Methylosinus trichosporium OB3b: one gene and its partner. The protein of the gene in region 1 binds, or shares a complex with, the protein of each later gene. Links are inferred from orthologs where the notes say so. Each region holds a gene or a part of one and is shown on either strand. Other genes may lie near its edges.

Evidence for each region.
Region 2: the proteins of dnaG (region 1) and CQW49_RS02025 are in contact, whole or in part, in a crystal structure (PDB 2R6A), measured with the Geobacillus stearothermophilus proteins. The link is inferred for Methylosinus trichosporium OB3b from one-to-one orthologs. Residues at the interface, in WP_049624496.1 of Geobacillus stearothermophilus: Lys456, Leu457, Leu458, Pro459, Ala460, Asn463, Ala464, Leu467, Leu535, Leu536, Ile537, Ala538, Gln544, Glu545, Asp548, Tyr549, His552; in WP_033016901.1 of Geobacillus stearothermophilus: Ser13, Glu15, Ala16, Gln18, Glu91, Leu92, Asp94, Ala95, Val96, Pro97, Thr98, Ala99, Ala100, Asn101, Tyr104, Tyr105, Ile108.

The regions. Positions count from the first base shown.
Region 1 is NZ_CP023737.1:983,760-992,614, forward strand. The notes cover bases 5,862-8,855. They hold dnaG (DNA primase), read left to right. Parts: upstream 5,862-6,389; coding sequence 6,390-8,321; downstream 8,322-8,855. Other genes in these bases: CQW49_RS04770 (PAN domain-containing protein), read left to right, coding at 5,862-5,986; rpoD (RNA polymerase sigma factor RpoD), read left to right, coding at 8,543-8,855. Also shown: CQW49_RS24360 (choice-of-anchor tandem repeat GloVer-containing protein), read left to right, coding at 1-332; gltX (glutamate--tRNA ligase), read left to right, coding at 609-2,081; gltA (citrate synthase), read left to right, coding at 2,388-3,674; CQW49_RS04765 (hypothetical protein), read left to right, coding at 3,945-4,595; more of CQW49_RS04770, read left to right, coding at 4,832-5,861. UniProt on the Escherichia coli protein: RNA polymerase that catalyzes the synthesis of short RNA molecules used as primers for DNA polymerase during DNA replication.
Region 2 is NZ_CP023737.1:418,018-426,700, forward strand. What follows is about bases 2,110-4,931. They hold CQW49_RS02025 (replicative DNA helicase), read left to right. Parts: upstream 2,110-2,678; coding sequence 2,679-4,184; downstream 4,185-4,931. Other genes in these bases: rplI (50S ribosomal protein L9), read left to right, coding at 2,110-2,380; CQW49_RS02030 (glutathione S-transferase family protein), read right to left, coding at 4,304-4,900. Outside these bases: CQW49_RS02005 (ABC transporter permease), read left to right, coding at 1-210; CQW49_RS02010 (hypothetical protein), read right to left, coding at 269-556; CQW49_RS02015 (DUF2232 domain-containing protein), read left to right, coding at 755-1,768; more of rplI, read left to right, coding at 1,814-2,109; CQW49_RS02035 (class I SAM-dependent methyltransferase), read left to right, coding at 4,952-5,620; CQW49_RS02040 (Uma2 family endonuclease), read right to left, coding at 5,597-6,148; CQW49_RS02045 (glutathione S-transferase family protein), read right to left, coding at 6,153-6,788; CQW49_RS02050 (hypothetical protein), read left to right, coding at 6,887-7,096; CQW49_RS02055 (nuclear transport factor 2 family protein), read left to right, coding at 7,190-7,633; gyrA (DNA gyrase subunit A), read right to left, coding at 7,945-8,683. UniProt on the Escherichia coli protein: The main replicative DNA helicase, it participates in initiation and elongation during chromosome replication. Travels ahead of the DNA replisome, separating dsDNA into templates for DNA synthesis.

The DNA of each region.
Region 1 (8,855 bases):
GGCTCTGGGATCTGACCGTGCTCTACGCATTGACCACCGCCGCCAGTGGTTATGGACCCTTTGGAGGCGTAACCTTCGCTTTCAACGGCTCGCTATACGGAGCGACGACGCAAGGCGGAAGCTTCGGGCAGGGCGTCGCGTTCAAGCTGACGCCGCCGAATCGCCCCAACGACGCCTGGACCCAAACCGTTCTGCATAATTTCAGCGGCGGAACGGATGGGTCTTCGCCGCAAGCAGGTCTCACCCTCGGTTACGGCGGCCTGCTCTACGGCACGACTTATCAGGGCGGCGGCGCGAACGCCGGCGTGGTCTATCAGCTCCCTTTGCGCTGAGATGAAATTGTTCGCGCCGTTCCGCCGCTCGGCGGGCGTCGCTGCGCTTCTCGATCCTGGCATCGCGCGGGCGTGGGTTCGTCCGCGTGAGCCGGTGCGAGCCGCCCATGCGCGAGGCGAGGCCGCGCGGCGGTTCGACCCGAGCCCCGCGCCCGCTTCGAGACCTCTACCCCAGCCATCGGCCGAAGGTGCGAGCGGACGCGCCTCGGTTCCCCCTCAGCCCGCAGCGTGCTAGACGGGGCCGCTCTCCGGTTTCTAAGGACCTCCGCCGCGCTCATGCCCCAAACCGCGCCCCAAGTCGTCACGCGCTTCGCCCCCTCGCCCACGGGCTTCCTCCATATCGGCGGGGCGCGCACCGCTCTGTTCAATTGGCTCTACGCCAAGCGCCATGGCGGGCGCTTTCTGCTGCGCATAGAGGACACCGATCGCGAGCGCTCCACGCAAGGCGCGATCGACGCCATTCTCGACGGCATGCGCTGGCTCGGGCTCGATTGGGACGGCGACGTCACCTATCAATTCTCGCGCGCGCCGCGCCATCGCGAGATCGCCGAGCAGCTGCTGGCGATGGGCAAGGCCTATCGCTGCTACGCCAGCGCGCAGGAGCTGGAGGAGATGCGCGAGACGGCGCGGCGCGAGGGGCGCCCGCCGCGGTATGACGGGCGCTGGCGCGACCGCTCGCCCGAAGAGGCGCCCGCCGGCGTCGCGCCGGTCATCCGGCTGAAGACGCCGCAGGAGGGCGAGACGGTGATCGAGGACGCGGTGCAGGGCCGCGTCACCTTCCCCAACAAGGATATCGACGATTTCGTGCTGCTGCGCTCGGACGGCGCGCCGACCTATATGCTCGCGGTCGTGGTGGATGATCACGACATGGGCGTGACGCAGATCATTCGCGGCGACGATCATCTCACCAACGCCGCGCGGCAGAAGCACATCTACGAGGCGCTGGGCTGGACGGCGCCGGCGCTCGCGCATATTCCGTTGATCCACGGGCCGGACGGCGCCAAGCTCTCCAAGCGCCATGGCGCCCTCGGCGTCGACGCCTATCGCGGCATGGGCTATCTGCCGGCGGCGCTGCGCAATTATCTGCTGCGTCTCGGCTGGAGCCAGGGCGACCGCGAGTTCTTCTCGACGGCGGAGATGATCGAGGCCTTCGATCTCGAGAGCATTCATCGCTCGCCGGCGCGCTTCGACTTCGTGAAGCTCGAGAATATGAACGGGCATTATCTGCGCGATGCGGACGATGCCGAATTGCTGGCGACGCTGCTCGCCTCCCTGCCCTATCTGGAAGGCGGACAGGCGATCGCGGACAAGCTCGACGAGCGGCGGAAGACGCAGCTCGCCGCGGCCATGTCCGGGCTGAAGGCGCGCGCCAAGACGCTCAACGAGCTCGTCGACGGCGCCGGATTCCTGTTCGCCGAGCGGCCGCTGCCGCTGGAGCCCAAAGCAGCGGCGCTGCTCTCGCCGCAGGCGCGCGAGGGGCTGGCGGCGCTGACTCCGCGCCTCGCCGCGCTCGAGGAGTGGGGCGCGGCGACGACCGAGGCCGTGGTGCGCGAAACCGCCGCTTCGCTCGGCGTCAAGCTCGGCGATCTGGCGCAGCCGCTGCGCGCCGCGCTCACCGGCCGCGCCACCTCGCCCGGCATTTTCGACGTGCTGGCGATCCTCGGACGCGAGGAGAGCCTCGCCCGCCTCGCCGATCAGGCGCATCCGCGGTCTCCCGATTCCCCCGCCGCGAGCGCGCATGTCGCTTGAAGGATAGGCGGGGAATGCTATAGTTTGTGCAACGCACAACCCTGAGGTTGCGACGCGAGCGTCGCAACCCGCGCTCGAGCCGACGGGGCGAAACCCCGGCCCCGGGCGCGCTGTCCGAATGACATGAGTCGACAGCAATTCGATGGCTCGCTCGCCGAGGTCGGCCGCCCTGCGCCTCCGCTCCCCCGCGAGCTCGCCCAAGCAGCGGGCGCCCGCACGGCCTTAGCCGCGTCTGGCGCAAATTATGCTGCGATCACAGATCGTAAGCTCGTCTAGAGCGCGGCGCGCGCAACCAAAGGTGGGGCCATGACGACCAAAGACGCTTCCTTTCATGCCGGCGACAAGACCGTGAGCCTGCCGATCATAGAGGGAACGATCGGCCCCGCTGTGGCGGACATTCGCAAGCTCTACAACGACACCGGAATGTTTACCTATGATCCGGGGTTCACCTCGACGGCGAGCTGCGAATCCAAGATCACTTATATCGACGGCGACGCCGGCATCCTGCTCTATCGCGGCTATCCGATCGACCAGCTCGCCGAGCATGGCGACTTTCTCGAGACCTGCTATCTGCTGCTCTATGGCGAGCTGCCGACGGTCGCCGAGAAGGCCGATTTCGACTATCGCATCACGCGCCACACCATGGTGCATGAGCAGATGGCGCGCTTCTTCCAGGGCTTCCGCCGCGACGCGCATCCGATGGCGGTGATGGTGGCCTCGGTCGGCGCGCTCTCGGCCTTCTATCACGACTCGACCAATATCGCCGATCCGGTCGAGCGCATGGTCGCCTCGACGCGCATGATCGCCAAGCTGCCGACGCTCGCCGCGATGGCCTATAAATATTCGGTCGGCCAGCCCTTCGTCTATCCGAAGAACGATCTCGACTATACGTCGAACTTCCTGCGCATGTGCTTTGCGGTGCCGTGCGAGGAATATAAGGTCAATCCGGTGATGTCGCGGGCGCTCGACCGCTTCTTCATGCTGCACGCCGACCACGAGCAGAACGCCTCGACCTCCACCGTGCGCCTCGCCGGCTCGTCCGGCGCCAATCCCTTCGCTTGCGTCGCCGCCGGCATCGCCTCGCTGTGGGGACCGGCGCATGGCGGCGCCAATGAGGCGGTGCTGAAGATGCTCGCCGAGATCGGCACGCCGGATCGCATTCCGATCTATATCGCCAAGGCCAAGGACAAGAACGATCCGTTCCGGCTGATGGGCTTCGGCCACAGAGTCTACAAGAACTACGACCCGCGTGCGAAGATCATGCAGCGGACGACGCGCGAGGTGCTGGCCGAGCTCGGCGTCAAGGACGACCTGCTCGACGTCGCCATCGAGCTCGAGCGCATCGCACTGCACGACGATTATTTCATCGAGAAGAAGCTCTATCCCAACATCGACTTCTATTCCGGCATCACGCTGAAGGCGATGGGCTTGCCGACCACCATGTTCACCGTGCTGTTCGCTGTCGCGCGCACGGTCGGCTGGATCGCACAATGGAAAGAGATGATCGAGGACCCGGGCTCCAAGATCGGCCGCCCGCGCCAGCTCTACACCGGCCAGGTGCAACGCGATTATCTGCCGATGACGAAGCGCTGAGGGCGAGCGGCGGGCCGTCCGCCTCTTGGCTCCACCGCGTCGCTGGAAATCGCTGAAGTCGCGCCGTCATTGCGAGGAGCGTAGCGACGAAACAATCCAGAAGCCGCCCCACGGCTCTAGATTGCTTCGCTTCGCTCGCAATGACGGGACTGTTTTTCAAAAACTCGAGATGATCTGGCTACCGCCCGCCGTCCCTCCCCGTCTGTGCGCTGGCGCACAGACCGTTCCGCCCTCTCGCTTCAGATTGCGGCAACGCTCTGGGAGGCGAAGATGGTCACGACGAAGGAATGCGAGTTCATTGGTTTCGACGAAGCGCGGGACAGGCTGCGCTTCGACAGATGGATCGGCCTCGGCTCGATCGATCTCTCATCCTTCCGCGTCGCTCATTGTCCCGGCGATCTTCTCCATCCGGGACGGCTCGAGCTCTATGAATGGATGTGGCGCGACAAGATCGCGGGGCTCGTCGTCGACGGCGATCTGACCATCGACGGCAATCTCGAGGATAATTCCTTCAACGGAGCCGCCGCCTTCATTCTGGCGCGCGGCGATCTCGAGGCGACGACGATCACGCTCGGCGGCGCCGAGGTCGTCGTGCTCGGCGATGTGCGCGCCCATGGCCCGGTGTTCAACAGCCAGGGCGCCGGGCGCTTCGAGATCGGCGGCTCGCTGCGGGCGAGCCATCTCGTCACCGACGATCACGCCACCGTGGTCGAGGGCGCCATTCCGGCGCGCGCCTATGCGCTGGGCTTCGTCGAGGCGGCGATGCGCGACAAGGTGAGGCGCATCGAATCCTATCGCGAGATTTTGACGCCGAAGGCCGCCGCCGAGCTCGCCGAGGGCTGCGGACGGCTCGACGGCCCCAATGTCGCGCTGCGTCTCATCGAGGCGGTGCGCTGCGGACGCGCGGCGCTGCGCGACTGAGGCCGGCGCCTGCGGAACTCCGAGGCTCGCTATGAGGGCGGCGCGCGTCGTAAGATGCGCGCGCCCATTTCGATTCGCTTGCCGTTCCTGCCTGTCATTTCCATGCGGCGCGCCTGCGCCGATCCGATTGCGCGCACGCGTCGCTTTTCCCGCCGGGCTCGCGTGGCGATCCCGGACAATCGAGGAAGCCGAAGCCGAACCGAGGTCGGGCCCCATGGGCGCGGCCCGAGGGAGAGATGATGGTTGCACTGGATGGATCGGCGCGGCGGCCGATGCAGGAGGCGGATGAGCGCGACTGGAACGAGCTCGAGGCGCGATATCGCGAGGAATGCGCCGCTCTGCTCGGCGACGCGCGGCGCCATCTCGAGCAGCGCGTCGCCGGCGAGCAGGCCAAGATCGAAAATGCGCTCGCGGGCTTCTCCCGCGATTTCGACGCCTGGCTCGCGCGCGAGCGACGTGGCGAGGCGTCGCCCAAGCCGAACCTCTCCACTTTGTTCGAGATTTGGCTCGAGCGCGCGCCGCGCTCCTCCGACGCCGCCGCCGAGCGGGCGAAGCGCCGCGCCGCCGAGGCCGAGGCGGAGGCCCTGCGCGACCGGCTCGGCGCCGAAACGGCGCGGGCCGAGGAGCTGGAGCGCCGGCTGCGCGAGGCCGAGGCGGCGGTCCCTCCCCCCGCGCCGCGGCGCGGACGAACGCCCGGCGTCGTCGCCGTCCTGCTGGCGGCGGCGCTCGGCGCGATGCTCGCGGCGGCGGCCTTCGCGCCGCGCCTCGCCGATTCGCGCCGGACGGCGGACGCGCCGACCCAGCAGGCCGCGGAAACGCCGACCCCGCCCGCCGCCGAGGAGGCGCGCGCGGAGGCGCCGGCCGAAGCGCCGACCCCGCCCGCCCCGTCGCCTGCGCCGGCGGCCGCGCCCGAGCCGGAGCGGACTGCGGCTTTTCGCCTCGCCTTCGACAATCGCGACATCGCCGGCGCGCAGATCGCGGCGCTACGCAATGTCGATCAGCCCGGCTGCCTCGCCGCCTGCCGCCGCCGTGCGGACTGCCGCGCCTATGTCTTCGACAAATGGAACCACGCGTGCCGGCTGAAGGCTGACGCCATCGCCTTCACCCTCAATCCGCGCGCGACGAGCGGGCTGCGCGACGATTCGCCGCTCCCGCGCGCGCCGGCAGGGCCGATCGCGATGGAGCGCTATCCGTCCAGGGCGTTTCCGGGCGAGGGCTATCGCATCGACGCGAGCGAAGGCCCGCAGGCCTGCGAGGCCCTCTGCCGGGACGATGCGGTCTGCGTCGCCTTCACCTTCCGCCTCGACGAGGGCGTCTGTCATTTGTTCGCGACGACGGGAGAATATTTCCCTAACGCGCTGGCCGACAGCGGCGGCAAGCGGCAGAATTAGGAAAGACGGCGGCGCCTTCAGGAAAGACGACGGCGCCCGCCGCCGCCTCTCCCCGCCCCTGGCGGGGAGAGGCGGCGGCCAGCGCCGCGGGCCGCCGACAGAGCGACGGCGGCCGCTGGCGGAATGGCCGTGAAATCATCGGCGTCGACGCGAGCTCGGCCATGTTCGATTTTTTTACGCTTGACACTTGTGCGCCGCAGCATTACAACAGTGCGACGCAGCGAGATTGGTGTCTCGCTCCGTAGCCCTCCTTGGGCGTTTCCTCCCTTGACTTGGGCCGCTGGCTTCCGGCGGCCCTTTTTTTTGCGCCGCTCCCGGCTGTGGGTAGCGGTGACGAGGAGCCTTTGCATCGCACGGGCGACCGGCGAGGTGCTACAAGGCTTCGACTCCGACTCTGGCCGCCATGCGATACCCCCCTTCCTTCCTCGACGAGATCAGAGCGCGCGTGCCGGTCTCCGCCGTTGTCTCTCAGAAGGTCAAGCTGAAGAAGCAGGGCCGCGAATGGCGCGGGCTGTCACCGTTCAACGCCGAGAAGACTCCCTCCTTCTATGTCAACGACCAGAAGGGATTCTATCATGACTTCTCCTCCGGCAAGAACGGCGACGGCTTCACCTTTCTGATGGAGACCGAGGGGCTCACCTTCCCCGAGGCGGTCGAGAAGCTCGCCGGCATGGCCGGACTGCCCATGCCGGTCGAGACCACAGAGGCGCGCGAGGCCGAGGCGAAGCGCGCCTCGCTCGGCGACGTGCTCGAATGGGCGGCGCTCTATTTCGAGGCGCAGCTGCGCGGCCCGGCCGGCGGCGCCGCCCGCGCCTATCTCGCGGGCCGGTCGATCGGCGAGACGGATCGGGCGCGCTTTCGCCTCGGCTTCGCGCCGAACGAGCGCCATGGGCTGCGCGATCATCTTGCCGGCAAGGGCGCGAGCGTCGAGGCGATGATCGAGGCGGGTCTGCTGGTCCATGGCGAGGACATCGTCGTCCCCTACGATCGCTTCCGTGATCGGATCATGTTTCCGATCCTGGACCGCGCCGGGCGCGTCATCGCCTTCGGCGGCCGCGCGATGCAGAAGGACGCGCAGGCCAAATATATGAACTCGCCGGAGACGCCGCTCTTCCACAAGGGCGCGACGCTCTACAACCACCACAACGCCCGCAAGGCGGCGCATGAGGCGGGCACGGTCATCGCGGTCGAAGGCTATGTCGATGTGATCGCCATGACCGCGGCCGGGTTCGCGCAGACGGTCGCGCCGCTCGGCACGGCGCTGACGGCCGAGCAGTGCAACCTGCTGTGGACCATGGCCGAGGAGCCGATCCTGTGCTTCGACGGCGACAAGGCCGGCCGCAAGGCCGCCGATCGGGCGATCGACACCGCCCTGCCGCTGCTCGGCCCCGGCCGCAGCTTCCGCTTCGCGCTGCTGCCCGACGGGCAGGACCCGGACGAATTGTTCCGCGCCGGCGGGCCGGCCGCCATCGCCGAGGCGATCGGCGCGGCGCGCCCGCTCGTCGATCTGCTATGGGCGCGCGAGACGGAAGGGGCGCGCCTCGACACGCCAGAACGGCGCGCCGCGCTGGAGCGCCGATTCGCCGAGCTCGCCCGCAACATCGCCGACGAGGCGCTGCGCCGGCACTATTCGCAGGAGCTCATCGACCGCTGCGCGACGCTGTTCGGCCGCTCGCGGAACTATCCGCCGCGGCGTGAGCAGCGCAGCGGCGGGGGCGGGGGCGGTCGCGGGCCGATGCGGCGGTTCGGCGGCAATGAGCAGCCCTCGCTGCGCGGGCCGGTGACCATCGGCGCCTCGCTCGCCCGCTCGCCCCTCTTCCGCGGCGAGGGCGCGGCCATCGCCCCGCGCGAGGCGCTGATCCTGCTGATCCTGCTCAACCACCCGCAATTGCTGCTGGAGCGGCTGGAGGAGATCGCGGCGCTCGATTTCGCCTCGGCGGAGGCGCGCGAGCTGCTGGCGGCGCTGTTCCGCGCCGCCGACGACGGCGCGCCGGACGAGGAGAGCGTCGCGCGCGAGATCGCCGCAGCCGGGCTCGAGGCGTTTTGCGCGCGGCTCGCCGGGATGGGAGCGCATGCCTCGCTGTGGAACGTGCGCCGCGGGGCGGCGACGACCGACGCCGCCGAAAGCCTACGTCAAGCTCTGGTCTTGCAACATCGGGTGCGGGCGCTACATAAAGAACTCAGAAAAATCGAGCAGAGGCTGGCGGACGCGCCGAGCGACCATGATTTCGCCCGCCTGAGCGATATTCAAGCGCAATTGAACGCCATCGAGGGAACCGAAGCCATGCTCGACGGGTTCGGTTCTCTGTCCGGTCGGACGTCTCGCTCGCTTTGATTCGCCGGGGACAATGGGCTCCGAGCGAAAGCGGGGCGTGCGGTTAACGGAGTGTCAAGCCGACGCTCCGAGTGTGGGGCGACCGGCGAATCGCCGCGGCGGCAGGGCCGTCCGCGGCTTGTCTTGTGCTTGCTCCTGTGGTTTTCGTAAAGAACGAGCCAAGGACGGCGGAACCTCAGGCGCGGCCGCGGGCAACCGCATCGCGGGCTTTGGAGCGAGGAATGGCGAAAAAAGACGACGAGAAAGTCGAAACCGAGGGCGCGGTCGCGGTGGAAACCGCCGACGGTCCTCTGCTCGACCTCAACGACGCCGCCGTCAAGCGGATGATCAAGCTCGCCAAGAAGCGTGGCTTCGTCACCTATACCGAGCTCAATGCGGTGCTGCCGTCGGAGGAAGTCTCCTCCGACCAGATCGAGGACGTCTATGCGATGCTGCAGGAGATGGGCATCACCGTCTCCGAGGGCGACGATCCCGACGACGCCGAAGGCGAGGAGCAGCAGGAGGAGGAGGAGGCCGAGACCGGCGGCGAGGTCG
Region 2 (8,683 bases), 570 kb from region 1 along the record:
GGCGCCGCGGCAGGCGCGGTCGCCGTGGCGGCCGGCAGCGGCGCCGCGGCTTTCATCCTGACGACGCTGATGCGGATGGATTTCGTGTTCCGGCCCGGGCCGGTCGCCGCGACGATGCTCGGCGCGCTCGTCTTCGCCATCGCGCTCGGCCTCGCCGGCAGCTGGCGCGCGCTCGGGCGACGGCCGGGCGCGGCGCTGCGGCGCCGCTAGAGGTGGGCGAGCCTGACGGATCGCTCGCGAGAACCGTCGAATCGCCGTGAAACAACGCTCACCGCACGAATTTGAAGGCGGCGAGAAGGACGCCGGCGAGCGCGATCTGGGTTACGATGAGCCAGCGAACCATATCGACTTTGAGCTCGGCGAGCGCTTCCTTCAAATCGCTCTTCGTGACCAGCTCCTGGCTGGTCGCCTCGGCGAACGCTTCGGCGGCCGCTTTGGCTCGAGCATGCGTGAAGCCGCCGGCCTCGAGCTTCTCCACGAATTTCAAGTGTCGAATGCGACGCTCATTCTCGTCCCCTGCCTGGAAAATACGGACCGGCTTCGCCTTCGCGTCCATCTCTCTCGACCTTCGCTCTCGGCAGCCGAATCGAGCGCCGCCGGCGGGGCCACGGGGCGAAAATACGCCGAAACGCGCCCAAATCGACCGAAACCCTTGCTCCCGGGGCGCTGCGGCCTTAAAAGGCGGGCTTCGCGGCGTCCGGGAGGCTGGACGCGAGATAATCGCGCGCGCCCTCGCAGCTGTGTAAAATCGGACATGCCCCAACTTCTGCCCGAACGCAAGAAACCGCCGGCCCCGGACAAGGGCGATATTTCGCTGCCGAACATGTTCGCCCCGCTCGGCGGCGGCTTGGCGGCGGCTGCGGTCTTCGCCGTGCTCACCAAGGGCACGCTCGCCGGGCTGCTGCTCGCGCATCTCGCGCCGCTGCCGCTGATGATCGTCGCGCTCGGCTTCGGGCTGCGCCAAGGCGCCACCGCGGCCCTGATCGCGGCCGGGCTGCTGTCGATCTGGCCCAATCCGGCGTTCGGCCTCGTCTATGCCGGCATATTGGCGATCCCCGCCATTCTCGCCTGCTATATCGCGCTCGGCGCTCCATTCCGCGGCCGCGAGCTCGTCGCCGGCAATCGCGCCGCCATCGCCGTGCTCGGCGCGAGCGTCGCGCTGGCGGTAGCGTTCAGCGTCGCCGTCATCGCCGCGTCGATCTATTTCGGCAGCTTCGAGGAAGCGATCAACCCGCTGCGCGCCAAAGCGTTTCTGATCATCGAGGATATGTTCCGCGGCCAGGACCTCGGCGACCGCTTCGACGCTGCGCGCCTCTCCGGCGTCGCGGCTTTCGCCTTTCCGGCGACGATCGCCGGCTATGCGCTATTGATCTATTCGCTCAATCTCTGGTGCGCCGGGAAGCTGGTCAAGGCGTCGGGCCTGTTGTCGGCGAGCTGGCCGGACATCGCCGCCGAATTCACGCTGCCGCGCCCTGTCGCCGCCGTGTTCGTCGTCGCGGCGACCCTCGCCGCGGTCGGCGATCTCCCCGGCGAGATCGCCCTCATCGTCGCGGAGACGCTCGGCCTCGCGCTGGCGCTGCAAGGGCTCGCCGTCGCGCATATGCTGCTGCGCACCGCCAAGATCGGCACGGTCGCGCTGCTCGTCGCCTATTTCACGATCGGCCTGTTCGGCTGGCCGATCCTGCTGTTCACCGCCGTCGGCGTCGCCGACGCCGCCTTCTCCTTCCGCGCCCGCAAGCGGGCGGCCGCGCAGGAACGGCGCGGCTGACGAAGCGACGGGCGCAACATCAACGAGAGACATGAGGAGAAGACGATGGTCGAGGTGATTCTTCTGGAGCGCGTGGCCAAGCTCGGCCAGATGGGCGAGACTGTGCGCGTGCGCGACGGCTATGCCCGCAACTTCCTGCTTGCGCGCGGCAAGGCGATGCGCGCCACGGAATCGAACAAGAAACATTTCGAGACGCAGCGCGCCCAGATCGAGGCGCGCAATCTCACCGCCCGCAAGGAGGCCGAAGGGGTCGCCGAGAAGCTCGAGGGGCAGAGCTTCGTGATCATCCGCCAGGCGGGCGAGAGCGGCCATCTCTACGGCTCGGTGGCGACGCGCGACATCGCCGAGGCGGCGACCGCCGGCGGCTTCTCGCTCAGCCGCGACCAGATCGACCTGCAGCATCCGATCAAGGCGCTCGGCCTGCACACCGTGTCGGCGCATCTGCATCCCGAGATCGAGGTGAAGATCATCGTCAATGTCGCCCGCTCGACGGAAGAGGCCGAGCGCCAGGCGCGCGGCGAGGCCGCCGCGGCGCGCGAGGAGACGACGCTCGACGATCTCGGTCTCGAGGTCGGCGCGGCGCTCGCCGAGGCCGGCGACGTGGAGCTCTAAAAGTCTCGCTTCGGACCAACCGAATCAGCGACGGCCGGAGGCGAAAACGCCTTCGGCCGTTTGCTTCGGCGGCGCCGTTGCAGAACTGCCACACTCAACCGCAATTCCGCGAATCGTCGATTCATTTTCACTAAGCGTGTGGAAATGACTCACAAGCCCGTCGCAGCGCCGCGGCGGCGTGATGTTTGTCATTGGCGCCGCGCTCCCATTCGGGCAAAGTCCGCTCCGTCCTTTCGAGCGCTCGTCGCGTTTAGTCCTCACGGCGTCGAAGACATTTCAGCGCCAGACGCGAGAGACCATGCCAGCAATCGAACAATTGCCGGGCCTGCGGACATTGCAGGTCGCGCCGCTCGACGCCCCGAGCTATCGCACGCCGCCCCACAACATCGAGGCCGAGCAGGCGCTGCTCGGCGCCATATTGGTCAACAACGACGCCTTCGACCGCGTGTCGGATTTTCTGCAGGCCGCGCATTTCTCCGAGGAGCTGCACCGGCGCATCTTCGAGGTGTGCTCGCAGATCATCCGCGCCGGCCGCGTCGCGACGGTGGTGACGCTGAAGACGCATCTCGGCGACATCGAGCTGCCCGGCGGGCTGACGATGCAGGCCTATCTCGCCCGCCTCGCGCGCGAGGCGACGACGATCATCAATGCGGAGGATTACGGCCGCACCATTCACGATCTCGCGGTGCGGCGCGAATTGATCGTCATCGGCGAGGATGTCGTCAACGCAGCCTATGACGCGCCCATCGATTCGACCCCGCGCCAGCAGATCGAAGAGGCCGAGCGCCGCCTCTATTCGGTGGCCGAGACCGGCCGCTACGACGGCGGCTTCCAGCGCTTCTCCGACGCGCTCGTCACCGCCATCGACATGGCGAGCAGCGCCTATCAGCGCGACGGACATCTGTCCGGCACGGCGACGGGGCTCACCGATCTCGACGAGAAGATGGGCGGCCTGCAGCGCTCGGATCTCATCATTGTCGCCGGCCGCCCCGGCATGGGCAAGACCGCACTCGCCACCAATATCGCCTTCAACATCGCCAAGGCCTATCAGTCCGAGCAGCAGCCGGACGGCTCGCTGAAGACGGTGAATGGCGGGATCGTCGGCTTCTTCTCGCTCGAAATGTCGGCCGAGCAATTGGCGACGCGCGTCATCGCCGAGCAATCCGGCGTGGCCTCGTACAAGATCCGCCGCGGCGACATCAATGAGGATGACTTCCGCCGCATCACCGACGCGGCGCGCGAGATGCAGAGCATTCCCTTCTTCATCGACCAGACCGGCGGCATCTCCATCGCGCAGCTCACCGCGCGGGCGCGGCGCTTGAAGCGCCAGCGCGGGCTCGATCTGCTCGTCGTCGACTATCTGCAATTGCTGTCGGGCTCCAAGTCGCGCGGCGACAATCGCGTGCAGGAGCTGACCGAGATCACCACCGGATTGAAGGCGCTGGCCAAGGAGCTGGCCGTGCCGATCGTCGCATTGTCGCAGCTCTCGCGTCAGGTCGAATCGCGCGACGACAAGCGGCCGCAGCTCTCCGATCTTCGCGAATCGGGCTCGATCGAGCAGGACGCCGATGTGGTCATATTCGTCTATCGCGAGGAATATTATCTACGCAATCGCGAGCCGCGCGAAGGCACGGAGGAGCACATCACCTGGCAGAACGAGATGGAGCGCGTGCACGGCCGCGCCGAGGCGATTCTCGGCAAGCAACGCCACGGCCCGACCGGCACGGTGACGCTCGCCTTCGAGGCCGAGCTGACGCGCTTCTCCAATCTCGCCGAGGAGGACAAGCTGCCGGCGCGGATGTGAGGCGCGCGTCGGCGAGGACGCGCCCCGCCGCTCTGGATTGCTTCGCTTCGCTCCTCGCAATGACGGCCGTCATTGCGAGGAGCGAAGCGAAGCAATCCAGAGCGGTGGGGCCGAGTCTTTCAGGCGACGCGCGTCGCCTCGAAGGCCGGAACCGCGCGCGAAAATTCGTCGAGCCAGGCGACGAGCGCGGGATGCGCCGCGCGCCATTCGCCGCCGAAGCGATAATCGAGATAGCCGAGCGCGCAGGCGAGCGCGACATGACCCACCGTGACCGGAAAGGCCGGCGAGCGCGCGTTCAGCTCGGCGAGAGCGCGGTCGATCTTGCCCTGCTGCAAGGCGATCCATTTGGGGTCGCGCAAATTCTCCGGGCGCGTGACCTCGTAACGGATGAGCAGCGCCGCGTCATTGATTCCGTCGCCGAGCGATTGCAGCGTCAGTGCGGCGATGCGCGCGGCGGGATCAAGAGGGACGACCTTGCCGCCGCCGACGAGAAGATCGAAATAGTCGCAGATGACGCGGCTGTCATAGATCGTCTCACCCGTTTCGAGGATCAGCGTCGGCACCTTGCCGAGCGGGTTTTGCGCGCGCAGCGAATCCTCTGGATTGCTCGTGTCGGCGCCTTCGAGCGTCAGGCTCGGGCCGAGGCCGCAGAGCTCGGCCACGATTCGCGCCTTGCGGGCATAGGGCGAGGCCGCGGAATAGCGTAGGATAGGCATGACGTTCCTTCCTGATCGATACCGATGGACAGCGAATAAGGCTTTGAAGAGATGATCGCCAGTCCCGAAGACATCGAGGCCGGACAGGCCATCTACACGCCCCGCGTGCTGCAGCTCTATGATCTCGTCGTGCTCGGCCTTTCCAATCGCTTCGTCTGGAAATGTCCGACGCCGCGCCTCCTCGCTCATTACGATGCGCATGTGACGGGAAATCATCTCGATGTCGGCGTCGGCACGGGCTATTTTCTCGACCGCTGCCGCTTCCCCGCCGCTTCACCGCGCGTCGCGCTGATGGATCTCAATGACAATGCGCTGCGCTTTGCGGCCAATCGCGTTGCGCGTTATGCGCCGAAGACCTATCGGCGCAATGTGCTGGAGCCGATCGCCTTCGACGCCGAGCCCTTCGATTCGATCGGCGTCAATTATCTGCTGCACTGCCTGCCCGGGCCGATCGCGGAGAAGGCGATTCTCTTCGATCATCTGCGGCCGCTGATGCGCGACGGCGCGGTCCTCTTCGGGTCCACCCTGTTGCAGGGCGGCGTTGCGCGATCGGCGGCGGCGCGTCGGCTGATGGCGTTCTACAACGCCAAGGGCGTGTTCTCGAATGCGCGCGACGATCTCGACGGGCTGCGCAGCGCGCTCGAGGCGCGCTTTCGCGACGTGTCGATCGAGACAGTCGGCTGCGCGGCGCTTTTTTCAGCGCGCGTAGATCGCCGATAGCGGAAGCGAGAGGCCAGGCGGATCGAGCGCAATGTCGCCGTCATGATAGACGCGCGTCAGAATATCGCGCCCCTCCCCACGCCGCTGATGAATCACGCGCGGCGTATCGGGGTCGATGATGAGATAATGGGCGATGCTTGGAATGAGGAAATAGCCCTCGAGCTTGCCGAGCGCGTCATTGCGTCCGGTCGACGGCGAGAGCACTTCCACGACGATCAACGGCTCACGAACGAGCAGCGTGTCCGGCGCGAGTTCCGGCCCGCAATAGAGCTGCGCGTCGGGCTCGAACACCGTCGATGCGTCGACGCGCACGGCCATGCCGTCCGGCAGCACATGCCACGGCGCGCCGGCGCGCCGCACGGCGTCCAGCAAGGCTACATAAACAGCGCCCTTCGTCTTCGCATGGGCGAGGCGCTCGGAGGCCTGGGCGAGAACTTCGCCGTCGACCAGCTCATAGCGTCCCGGCTGCGCTTCGGCCCAGACGACGAATTCCTCGGCCGTCATCTTCGGTTTTGCGGCCGCGCTCATCGGCTCACCCTTTCAACTCGGCGAAGGGGACCATCACATGCTGGCGATAGGCGGGCCGCTCCTGCAGCCGCGCATACCAAGCTTCGACATTGGGGAGCGACGGGCGCTCTATGTCCAGCTCGAAATAACGGTAGAGCGTCGTTCCCGCGGGAATATCGGCGAGCGTCACATCGTCTCCGGCGATGAAAGGGCGATTGGCGAGCCATTGATCGAGAAAAGTATAATGGATCGCGCAGCGGGCGATGGCGGCGCGGATCGTCGGCCAGTCGCGCTTCTCCTCCGGCGTGCGATAATAAGCGACGAACACGCCGTCGACGAAGGCCGGCTGCAGCGTGGTCTGCGCCCAATCCATCCAGCGGTCGGGAAAAGAACGCGCCACCGGATCGGCGGGCCAGAAGCGCTCGCCGCCATAGCGCGCCGCGAGATAGCGCAGGATCGCGTGGGATTCCCACACGGTGGCGCCCTCGTCCTCGATCACTGGAATGCGGCCATGCGGGTTGCGGACGCGAAACTGCGGGTCGTCGAGTCCGCCGAAGGCGCCGCCGAGCGGCACATGGGCGTGGTCGAGGCCGAGCTCGCCGACCAGCCAGAGGACCTTCTGCACATTGAAAGAATTGCGCCGTCCGTAGATCGTGAGCATGGAACCCCCTCCGCCGATGCCGGGACGAGCCGGACGCGCGCCGCTGGCGTTCCGAAAAAAAGCGCCTATTCTTCCCGGTTGCAAGGGGTGATCGACGCATGAGCAAGCTACTTGAACTGGCGATCGCGCGCTCACGGGCGCTGCCGGAGGCCGAACAGGACCGGGTCGCCGCGCTGCTGCTGGAGGCGATCGAGCCTCAAACGCCTTGCGCCCCGCTGGATGCGGAGACGATCGAGGCGTTGGACGAGGCGCTCGCGCAGTCCGAACGCGGGGAGTTCGCCTCGGAGGAGGATATTTTCGCCTTGTAGCACGTTCGTTGAGAGCGCCTTCTTCTTCAATCCCTGGTTCTGGTCTATTTGCAGATCTCGATCCGAAAAATTTGCGAAGGCAAGGAGAATCAGGTGATCGACCCGCCATATGCAGCCTACGAGGCCGCAGCCCCATATTTTGATCTCATTCGCAGGGCTGTCGGAGACCTCGTTGATGGCGAGCATTTTTTCGACGTCGTCTCCGACGACATCGTCTACGAGGTGCTCTATGAGCTTCCAGGCTGGCCGCGCAGCCTCAAAGGGCGCCGCGATCTGATGGCCGCCTTCCGTGGCTATGTCGACAATATTGCGCTTCAGTCTGCCGGCGAGTTGATCGTCCACAAGACCGATGACGGCGGAGGAATCGTCATCGAATACGAAGTCCGCGGCACGATCATCGCTACGCAGGTGAACTACGAGAATCGATTTTGCTCGATTATCCGGTTCGAGAACAAAAAGATCGTGTATTGGCGCGACTACATGGACTCGCTTGCGGCGTGGAACGCCCTGGTGGCGCGGGCGGAGATAGTGCCATGAGGCGAAGACAGCGGTGCATCCACGTGGCGAGCCGGACGGTGGCGTGGACCTTTCTTCAGGCGCCGGTTCTCATATGTCGTCGCAAATAACGACGCCGAGCTTACGAGATGGCCTCGCAGACCAGTGCGAGGAATGTCCGCCCCCGAGGGCGAGGCTCGAGATCCTGCCTCGTCTTCGCCTGTATGCTCCGCATTGGACACTGTCCCACGCGGGTTCGATCGCCGCCCGATTTTTCGTCACCGTTCCAGCATCGTCCAGACTGGCCCGATGAGCGAACGGCCGAGCGCGGCCAACTCGTAATCGGGTTTCGCCTACTCCTCGGCGACCTCCGCCTCGGCGCCCGTCTCCCCGATATGCTCGACCGACACCACGCGCTCGCCTTCGGCCGTATCGAACACGATGACGCCCTGCGTGCCGCGGCCGACGATGCGGATGCCCTCGACCGGGCAGCGGATCAGCTGGCCGCCGTCGGTCACCAGCATGATTTCGGCGCCGCTGCCGACCGGGAATGAGGCCACGAGCTTGCCATTGCGGGCGTTGACCGCCATGGCGACGATGCCTTTGCCGCCGCGTCCGGTGATGCGATATTCGAAGGACGAGCTGCGCTTGCCATAGCCGTTCTCAGAGACGGTCAGGATGATCTGCTCGGCCTGCTCCATGTCGCGGAAGCGCGCCTCGCTCAGCTCGATCGACGCCGAGCTTTCCTCGGCTTCGGCCGCTCCCTCTTCCGCGCCATTCTCCTGGGCGCCGGCGCGCCGCTGCGCCGCTGCGCGCTTCAGATAGGCGGCGCGCTCCTCGCCGCTCGCCTCGAAATGCCGCAGGATCGACAGCGAGATCACCCGATCCTCGGCGGCGAGGGCGACGCCGCGCACGCCCATGGAGCTGCGGCTCTGGAACACGCGCACATCGGTGACGGGGAAGCGGATGCACTGCCCCTCGCGCGTCGTCAGCAGCACGTCGTCATTCTCCGAAGCGGTGGCGACGTCGACGATGGCCTCGCCCTCGTCGAGCTTCATGGCGATGATGCCGGAGCGGCGCACATCGGAGAAA